Regions from separate parts of the Paraperlucidibaca wandonensis genome, predicted to be linked through region 3. Evidence: predicted binding sites of a transcription regulator. Region 3 holds the regulator's gene; each other region holds the start of a gene.

Region 1 (3,278 bases), 2.0 Mb from region 3:
GTTTCAGCGCCATCGCTGGTGACAAACACCTCACCGTGCTGAAACGGACTCATGGTGCCGGGGTCAACGTTGATATAGGGGTCCATCTTGATCATGGTTACGGCGAAACCGCGCGCTTCCAAGATAGCCGCTAAGGAGGCAGCTGAAATGCCCTTACCTAAGGAAGACACCACCCCGCCGGTGACGAATATAAATTTGGTCATGAACATTCCAGGCTATCGCGTGAGCATTGGTGCACTGAAAAAAGTCAGTGCTAAGACGGGAGAGGATGTTATCACGCACGCCTCATTGCGGGGAGGGGCTGCGCTGGCTTATCACGCAGTCGACACGGCCTAAGTCCTTGAGTTTTTTGCTTGACCATGAAAAAAGGCCCCGAAGGGCCTTTTTTTGCTGCGTTTAGGACAACTTAGAAGTTGAACTGTGCGCGGGCAGTAACAGCAGATGCACTCTTGTCTGTGCCTACTTCTGTTTCACCATCCACGTACTCAAGCATAAAACGTGTATTTGGTGTTGCGTAGTAGTTCAAACCGACTGTGTAATAAGACGCTTCGTTACCGCTGATGTCTTTATTTTCAATCGTGTCAAAGCGTGCTTTTAGCTCCAACGCACCTTCTTCACCATCCACTTTAGGTGACTTAAACACACCTTTTTTGAAGTCATATGGCTTAACGTGATCAGTTAGCATGTAGCTAGCTTGCACGTAATAGGTATTCACGTCTTGATCGGGATTAGGCACAGCAGTAATGGTGTCTTTGAAGGCTGCCATTGCATACTCACCTTGCAATGTCATGGCGCCAAAACGTGCAGCCAATTCAGCAGCAATTGTGGTCTGCTCATCATACTTAGCCGCTAGTAAGTTACCGCTTTTCAAGCCATTTTCACGACCAACAACGCGAACATTGGGGTTTTTCTCGTTACCAATGCCGTACTTATCAATCGAAGCGCTTAAGCCAATGTGTACGAGATTGCCATTCGAGCGAATCGGTACGATGAAGCCACGAGCGTTGGCGCCATTACCGCCCTTATTGGCATCAGACGCTGAACGTGGCGAGTATGCCGACACGCCCCAACCATAACCTTCGCCATGGCCATCTAAGAAAGCACCCAGAACAAACTGCTCACCATAAATGCCTGTAGCTGTCGCAAATGGACGCTCCATGAAGGTCAGCTCATTGGAGCTTGTTAACTCTTCCATGCCGCGGTATGGCTTAGCCTGGCCTAAGCGCAGGTTGGCACCACCAAGCACTTCACGGCCAATCCACATTTCACGTAGGCCTTCGTTATTATTTGAAACTCCAGCACCTGAAGAGGCAAAGTCGTTTTCAAATTTGTATTTGAAGTCGTATGCACGGCCTTCCAAGGTTAAACGTGCGCGGCGGAAGAAGAAGTCATTGCCGCTATTTTGTGTGCCGACATTAATGTCATCTTCATCGGTGTAGTAGTTAGCATCGAAATGAATGCGGCCACCAATTTTGGCTTCGAAGTTGCCATCTTCCGATTTAATTTGAAAGCCACCGGTGCTTGAAGCTTTATCAGCGGCCAGGGCGGTCGCGCCAAAGGAGGCGGCAAATACAGCCAGCGCGGTCATCTTGATTGCATGTTTCATTATTTACCTCTGCATATCAGCTTAGGGGATTAGGCCACTTGGCAGCCAACCCAGGGACCTATTTAGGTGCCCGCTTTTGGGTTGCCGCGACTATGGCTTTTAAATATGACATTTCATCGAAGTTTTTGTGACGGTTTCGTGACAATCCGATCGGTTGACACTGGATATGAATATTTCATGACCATTCAGTCGCAATTTACCACCGCTGGTCGCACCAATTTAGCGCAGGCATTGTATGTCTTATGTATCTAGATTTTACTCATTACGTACGGCCTTGGCTGTACTCGCAATGCATGCATTCAATTAAGAATAAGAGGTTACCTCATGAAATTACAAAAAATTGCTCTGGCAGTTGCTCTAGTTGCCGCACCACTCAGCGCCTTCGCTGGCGGCTCTGTGGATGTGTTCTATGTAGATCAAGATTTGGATATTCAAGGAGGAGGCAGCGATGACGGTAATGGTTACGGCTTCCGCGGCTTAGCCGAGCTTGGCCATGGCGTAAGCCTAACCGCTCTTCACCAAGATGCTGACCTAGACACCGCAAATGGCAACTTAAAAGAAACCCGTATTGGCTTAAGCTATGACCGTGGCATGAATGGCTTTAGCGTTGGCGGGGGTTTAGAAACAGTTACTCTTGATATAAATGGTGGTGGCCCTGGCACTTCATTGCGCGGCTACTCTGCGAACGTTCACGCCAGTATTTCTCCAGTCGAAAACTTAAGCGCATATGCCCGAATCGGCTATACCGATGTTGATGATCTAGATGGCGTGGAATACGAGGTCGGTGCAAGCTATGCCTTTACACCTGAGGTAGCAGGCTTCATTGAGTACCGAATGGCTCAACTTGAAACTACTGCATCAGGACCATCAGCCGACGTAGATCTAGACACACTTCGTGTCGGTGCACGCTACACATTTAAGTAAGACGTGCGGAGCATTGAGAGAGGCTAAACACCTCTCTCTTTTTTTGCCCGCAACTCACGCCCTAAGAGAGCCTCAGCCTACAAACCTTCTCGCTTAGACGCCTGCCAAAGCACTTCCATAGCCTCTATCGTCGACTCTTGAAGAGACTCATCTAGCGCCAATAGCTCGCGCTCAATATAGCCAAAGCGACGACGGAACTTAGCGATACCACCGAGCAATGCTTGCTCACTATCGACACTCACTTGGCGCGCGAGATTAGTCGTGCAAAACAAAATATCACCCAGCTCATCTTGCAATGCCTCTTGGCCTAAGCCCTGCTCCAAGGCCTGCTCAAACTCATCGATCTCTTCGCGCAACTTGGCCAAAACCGGACGCGGATCTCGCCAGTCATAGCCCACCTCACCTGCGCGCGCTTGCAGCTTTTCAGCTCGGCGTAATGGACTATGGCCGGCCCCAACTTTGTCGAGAAACGCCACAGGCTCAATGGACTTGCCTTGCACCGCCTTCAGCGCTTTCTCGACCGCCTTAATCTCATCCCATTGCGCACTCACCTGCTCAGCCGTCAGATCAATACGCGGCAAATCGAGGCGGTCATCACGAAAGATATGCGGATGACGGCGAATTAACTTCGCGCTAATCGCCTCGGCGACATCAGCAAAATTGAAGCCGCCCTGCTCGCTAGCAACTTGCGCTTGGAAAACAATTTGCAATAGTAAGTCGCCAAGTTCCTCGCATTGCGCGGCGCTAT
Region 2 (3,278 bases), 220 kb from region 3:
TTCATTGGCCTTAGACAGTGCCTTTAGGTCACGCAGCATCACCCCTTTTTGATGAATGTCGGCGTGATTAAAGTGTTGTAAGAAAACATCGATGGCAGCTTGGTCATCTTCTGGGTGGTGATCTTTAATCTCCATAACCATGCGATCGTAGTTTTTCTTCAGATATTCGCGCAGAAAGCCCACACCAAATACACCGCCCACGGCGATATGTGTCGAACTCACAGGCAAGCCGAGCTGGCTGGCAATAATCACCGTGATGGTTGCCGCCATAGCAATGCAAAAAGCGCGCATTTGATCAAGCTCGGTAATGCCGGTGCCGACAGTGCGAATGACTTTTGGGCCAAACAAAGCTAGACCAATCACGATGCCCAGCGCGCCAATCATCATTACCCATAAAGGGATAGCCGCCGAGGTGCCGAACTCACCTGGATGCGCCGTGTAGACATCGACAATGGCTGCTAATGGGCCGATGGCATTGGCGACATCATTGGAGCCATGAGCAAAGCTGAGCAGGGCGGCGGCGAAAATCAGTGGCACGGTGAATAAGCTATTTACGCCTTGCTTGCCTTCGAGGAACTGCGACTTAGGCTGCCTTAGTCGCCAACGCACAAGAACAAAAACGCCGAGAGCAATGACTAAGCCAATTAATGTGGCCTGCATCAGAGAGATGTGAACTATCTGTTTCAGGCCTTTTTGTAGGATATAGACGCTGAACACCAAGGCCATGGCCGCGACTAGCCACGGCACCACTTTTCGAGCTGCCGCCATCATGTCGGGCTTGTAGGTAATGCTGCGTTTAATCAAATACAAAAACGCCGCAGCGACGAGACCGCCGAGCACAGGTGAGATGATCCAGCTTGCTGCGATGCCGCTCATCGTGGACCAGTTCACAATATCAAAGCCGGAGGCAGCGATGCCGCCGCCGAGAACAGCGCCAACGATAGAGTGTGTAGTCGAAACTGGTGCGCCGATAGCCGTGGCAATGTTTAGCCAGAGTGCGCCAGCGATTAGTGCGGCCATCATGATCCAAACAAAAGTGTCGGAGTCTGGAATTAAGTTGGGGTCGATAATGCCATTGCGAATGGTGCCAACCACTTCGCCACCGGCAATGATAGCGCCAGCGGCCTCGAAGACAGCGGCGATCGCAAGCGCGCCACCGAGCGTCAGTGCGCGTGAGCCCACGGCGGGGCCAACATTATTGGCGACATCGTTCGCGCCGATGTTCATTGCCATATAGCCGCCAACCATCGCGGCCATAACTAACATGATGCTAACTTCGCCAACGCTTTGGCTGGCGGCGTATAACATCACGCCTAAAATAAAGAGCAGGCCTATGCCGAGCCGGACTTGATCGCCGCGGTTTTTATCCATCGCGCGATCCATGCCTTCTAAATGCTTTAGATCCATGACCCAACCTCTGTGATATTTATAAGACAAAATTATGACAGAAAGTGGACATGGATTGCGCGGTTGTCGAAAGTGCTTCGCTCAGGTACAACCGCAGTTCATCGAAAACTTAGTCATTGGAGCGTTGCATGAGCTATACCACCCTGAAATATGACGTGAGTGAACACATCCTCACGCTGACGCTTAATCGTCCCGATCAGCTCAATAGCTTTACGGTGATCATGGCCAATGAGTTAGTGGACGCCTTTGGTCGTGCTAGCGAAGATGATGAGGTTCGCGCCATTGTGGTAACGGGCGCTGGCCGTGCCTTTTGTGCTGGCATGGATTTAACGGCACCGGGCAATGTCTTTGGTTTAGATGAGTCACAACAGCCCAGTGTTGAAGATATGCATTCACGCCTGAATGATCCGGCTATTTTTGATGGTGTGCGCGATACCGGCGGCCGCGTGACTTTGGCGATTTACGACTGCAAAAAACCGGTCATTGGTGCCATTAACGGTGCCGCGGTTGGTATTGGCGCGACCATGACCTTGGCCATGGATATTCGATTGGTGTCGGAGAAAGCCCGTATTGGTTTTGTCTTTGGCAAAATCGGCGTAGTGCCCGAGGCCTGCTCGAGCTGGTTTTTGCCGCGTATCGTTGGCATTCAGCAAGCGCTGGAATGGGTCTATAGCGGCGATATTTTAACTGCAGAGCAAGTGCTCGCTGGCAGGCTCGTGCGCTCGGTGCATACGGCCGATGATTTGCTGCCAGCAGCCTATGAGCTCGCGCGGAAGTTCAGCCAGAACAAGTCGCCAGTGGCCGTCGCCTTTGCTCGCCAGATGATGTATCGCAACGCCGCGCAGCCGCATCCTATTGAGGCGCATCGCATCGATTCCTTGGCGATGTTCTACACTAGCCTGGAAGATGGCAAAGAGGGCGTGCAGTCGTTTTTAGAGAAGCGTGACCCGCAGTACACCAGCCGTGCCAGCAAGATGCCGGCGATTTATCCTTGGTGGAAATAGGCGGCTAAAACGACATCAGCGCGCTTTTTAGGGCGCGCTGATGTCGTTTTAGGCTGTTAAGCGCGAAGGCTTATCGCGAAGGCTTATCGCGAAGGCTTAGAGCCTGACGAAGGCCGTGAGCTTGGGCGTGATGTTGGTCGCGACGAGGGCGCAGGTGCTGCGCCCGCAGCCGGACCATTGCCCGATGAGCGACGGCGCTGGCTGGGCTGATCGCGACGAACTTGATCAGCTGCACGCGCAGGCTTATCGCGGCGAGGACCACGGGGTGGTGGCGCCTTGCGCAGTGGCTCAGGCTTGGCGTTAGGGTCGGGCTCAAATCCGGGCACGATGACGCGGTTAAGCTTCTGTTTAATCGTGCGTTCGATATCTGCGAGCAACTTCAGCTCATCGACACAAACCAATGACACCGCTTCACCGCCGGCGCCGGCGCGACCAGTACGGCCAATGCGGTGAACGTAGTCTTCCGCCACTTGCGGTAACTCATAGTTGACCACATAAGGCAGGGAGTCGATGTCGATGCCGCGTGCGGCAATATCGGTGGCGACTAGCACGCGCAGGCGATTGGACTTGAATTCGCGCAGCGCTTTTTCTCGCGCTGTCTGGCTTTTATTGCCGTGGATGGCCATGGCCGCAATGCCATTTTTATCGAGCTGATCGGCAAGGCGGTTGGCGCCATGCTTGGTGCGCGTAAACACCAGTACTTGCGACCATTCACCATCGAGGATGAGCTTCTCAAGGAGCTGACGTTTGGCTTCGCGATCGACTGGATAAATGGTCTGTTCGATGCGCTCGACGGTGGTGTTGCGCGGCGTAACTTCGACTGTGGCTGGGTCTTTCAGCAAGCTATTGGCGAGGTTGCGAATTTCA
Region 3 (3,278 bases):
CCAAGGCCAAGTCTAGGCGGGCTTAATCGCCGCCTGACTCGCCTGGGCAACCAAAGCTTGGGCAGCTTATTGTTTCGCGACCCAGCATTGGTGCGCGGCCCTATTCGCTATGCACAGCTAAAACTACCCGCATATGCCAGTACCGTCTGGGCTCGCCGTTCGCGCTTTTTATTGCGCGGCCAAGCCATCCTAGTGGCCGAAGCTTTTCTCCCCGCCCTGTTGACCGCCAGCGCCCATACAGACACGATAACGCCATGATTTCACGCGACCGCTTACCCGACTTTATTGCCCTGATGCGCCTCGACCGGCCCATCGGCATTTGGCTATTACTCTGGCCCACGCTCATCGCGCTGTGGATTGCTGGCGATGGTCATCCCGAGCCATTGATCGTGGCTATTTTTGTCGCCGGCGTGGTGCTGATGCGCTCAGCAGGCTGCGTTATCAACGACTACGCCGACCGCCATATCGATGGCCAAGTATGGCGCACCGCCGACCGACCATTGGCTAGCGGCCGCATTCTCGGCAGCGAAGCTTTGATGCTCTTTGCTGCACTCATTGCTCTCAGCGCCACGCTACTTTTCTGGCTACCAATACAGGTATTTTATTGGTCCTTCGGCGCACTCGGCCTAGCTGTGCTTTACCCGTTTATGAAACGCGTTACTTACTTACCGCAAGTGGTGCTCGGTGCCGCATTTTCTTGGGCCATCCCAATGGCATTCGTCGCTCAAGGCCGCACGCCCGATGACCTGTGCTGGCTGCTCTATGCCGGCAACCTGGCATGGACAGTGGCTTACGACACCCAATACGCCATGGCCGATCGTGAAGATGACCTAAAGGCTGGCGTAAAATCGACGGCTATTTTATTTGGCGACCTAGATCGCGTAGTCATTGCTGGCCTACAGCTCATTTGGCTCACCGCGCTAGCCTTTGTCGGCCATCAAATGCAATGGCCATGGCCTTGGTGGGCAGGCCTAACGGGCGTGCTCGTATTGTTTATCTGGCAATGGCAGCACACCGCCAGCCGCGACAAGCATCTCTGCCTTGCAGCGTTTAAACACAACCACTGGGTCGGTTTGGTGCTTTTTGTCGCCTTGCTTATGGCATGGTTACAGATGTTGGCATTGCCGTAGTCATTACATCGTCATATTTCTGTCATGTCTTCGCGTTGTAATGCCACTGTCATCTAAACCGTTTCGAGACATGTTATGCCTAGCGATAAGATTCTGATTGTTGACGACGAAGCCGCCATCCGCGAGATGATTTCCATCGCCTTGGACTTGGCCGGCTACAACTGCATCGAAGCCGAAGATGCTTTGCAGGCTCACCACCTCGTTGTCGATGAGCGTCCCGCCCTTATTTTATTGGACTGGATGTTGCCCGGCATGAGCGGCATTGAGCTAGCGCGCCGCCTCAAACGCGATGAAAGTACGCGCGAGATCCCCATCATTATGCTCACTGCTCGCGGCGAGGAAGATCATAAAGTGCAAGGCCTAGATGCCGGTGCCGACGACTACCTCACCAAGCCATTTTCAACACGCGAGTTGGCTTCAAGAATCAAAGCCGTGCTGCGCCGCAGCAATGTCTTGCACCAAGAAAGTGCCATTGAAGCTGAAGGCCTTAAGCTCGATCCAGTCAGCCATCGCGTCAGTGCCGATGACAAATTAGTCGAAATGGGCCCAACAGAATATCGTTTACTCGCCTTTTTTATGAGCCACCCAGAGCGCGCCTACACCCGCACGCAAATGCTTGATCAAGTCTGGGGCGGCAATGTCTATGTCGAAGATCGCACCATCGACGTTCATATTCGTCGCTTGCGCAAAGCCCTCGAGCCCTTTGGCTATGATCGCTTCATTCAAACCGTGCGTGGCACCGGCTATCGCTTTTCGGTGCAGATGAGCGACAAGGTAGAGCCTGTGTGAGGCGTGCGGTTCTAGCTCGTGAGCTTAAAAGCATTGCCCTAGGTAGCAGTATTTGCCTTGGTCTAGGCTATATTGCAGGCCACGCACTGCTCGGCCTGTGCGCAGCATTAGCATGGTTTCTGTTCCGCCAGCTCAAAGAACTATCTCGCCTACGCCATTGGCTGCTCGCCACCGAGCAAGCAGTCCCCGAAAGCGATGGCGCTTGGGATGATGTCTTCCGCGACATCTATTTATTACGCCGCGACGAACGACGCGCACGCGACAGCCTGCTTAGCATTATCGATCGTGCGCGCTCATCAGTCTCCGCTCTCGATGAGGCCGTCGCCCTTATCGATAATCAAGGCAATCTTGAATGGTGGAACCCCGCCGCCGAAACACTATTAGGCTTTCGCCCCGAAGATCGAGGCCAGCCAGTGATCAACCTCGTGCGAGCACCAAGCTTCATTCGCTACTTCAAACAAAACACCTATGACGAAGGCCTAAAAGTTGCTTCACAGCGCCATGCTGGCCGTCAGTTTCAGTTTGAAATTACACAATTTGGCGACAATGACCGCCTGATGATCGTCTACGACATCACACGTCTGCATAACCTTGAACAAATGCGTAAAGACTTCGTCGCCAATGTCTCGCATGAACTACGCACACCGCTCACCGTACTCTCAGGCTACCTAGAGACCTTGCTTGATCAACCTGAAGGCATCGAGCCACGATGGCTGCGCGCGCTAGGGCAAATGTCTCAACAAGCCACACGCATGAATAACCTGGTCAATGATCTGCTGCTGCTTTCACGCCTTGAAAATCAGCCGGAAGATCGCGAGCCAAGCACCGTGAGCGTGCCAAAGTTACTCAAGCAAATTCATCAAGATGCACTCGCGCTCGCCGCGCCGAAGCAGCAAACCGTCACGCTAGAGTGCGAGCCCGGCTTATGTCTATTGGGCATCGAAAACGACTTGCGCTCAGCATTTTCAAATCTAGTCACCAATGCAGTGAAGTACACACCAAATGCCGGCATCATTGCAGTGCGTTGGTGGAGCGACAGCAAGGGAGCCTACTTTAGTGTCAGCGACAATGGCTTGGGCATTGATGAGATACATCTATCGCGCCTAACCGAGCGCTTTTATCGTGCCGATGCAGCTCGTAGCACGGCCACCGGCGGTACGGGCCTGGGGTTGGCCATCGTCAAGCATGTGCTTATGCAGCACAAAGCCACGCTCGATATTCATTCAGAAATCGGGCGCGGCTCACGCTTTACTTGCTCGTTTATGCCCTCGCATATCGAGCGCGAACTGGAGTCCTAAGACTCCAGCTTCTTCTGCACTTGTTCATAGCTGACATGGCGAACATCAGCACCTTTCACCA

The links. The regulator PhoB, encoded in region 3, activates phosphate uptake and scavenging genes when phosphate is short. The targets are predictions, from matches to a motif close to TGTCATNAANCTGTCATAA.
Region 1: the regulator PhoB is predicted to act here: its motif matches at 1,732-1,750, upstream of ACFQ0F_RS00285 (porin).
Region 2: the regulator PhoB is predicted to act here: its motif matches at 1,440-1,458, upstream of ACFQ0F_RS08510 (inorganic phosphate transporter).

What each region holds. Positions count from the first base shown of each region.
Region 1 is NZ_JBHTIT010000001.1:64,045-67,322, reverse strand. Features, by position in the region: gene ACFQ0F_RS00295 (CTP synthase) at 1-203, opposite strand, end outside; gene ACFQ0F_RS00290 (OprO/OprP family phosphate-selective porin) at 407-1,606, opposite strand; gene ACFQ0F_RS00285 (porin) at 1,931-2,530, shown strand; gene mazG (nucleoside triphosphate pyrophosphohydrolase) at 2,608-3,278, opposite strand, start outside.
Region 2 is NZ_JBHTIT010000001.1:1,803,301-1,806,578, reverse strand. Features, by position in the region: gene ACFQ0F_RS08510 (inorganic phosphate transporter) at 1-1,407, opposite strand, end outside; gene ACFQ0F_RS08505 (crotonase/enoyl-CoA hydratase family protein) at 1,536-2,411, shown strand; gene ACFQ0F_RS08500 (DEAD/DEAH box helicase) at 2,495-3,278, opposite strand, start outside.
Region 3 is NZ_JBHTIT010000001.1:2,024,456-2,027,733, forward strand. Features, by position in the region: gene ACFQ0F_RS09635 (chorismate--pyruvate lyase family protein) at 1-258, shown strand, start outside; gene ubiA (4-hydroxybenzoate octaprenyltransferase) at 255-1,130, shown strand; gene phoB (phosphate regulon transcriptional regulator PhoB) at 1,206-1,919, shown strand; gene phoR (phosphate regulon sensor histidine kinase PhoR) at 1,916-3,217, shown strand; gene phoU (phosphate signaling complex protein PhoU) at 3,214-3,278, opposite strand, start outside.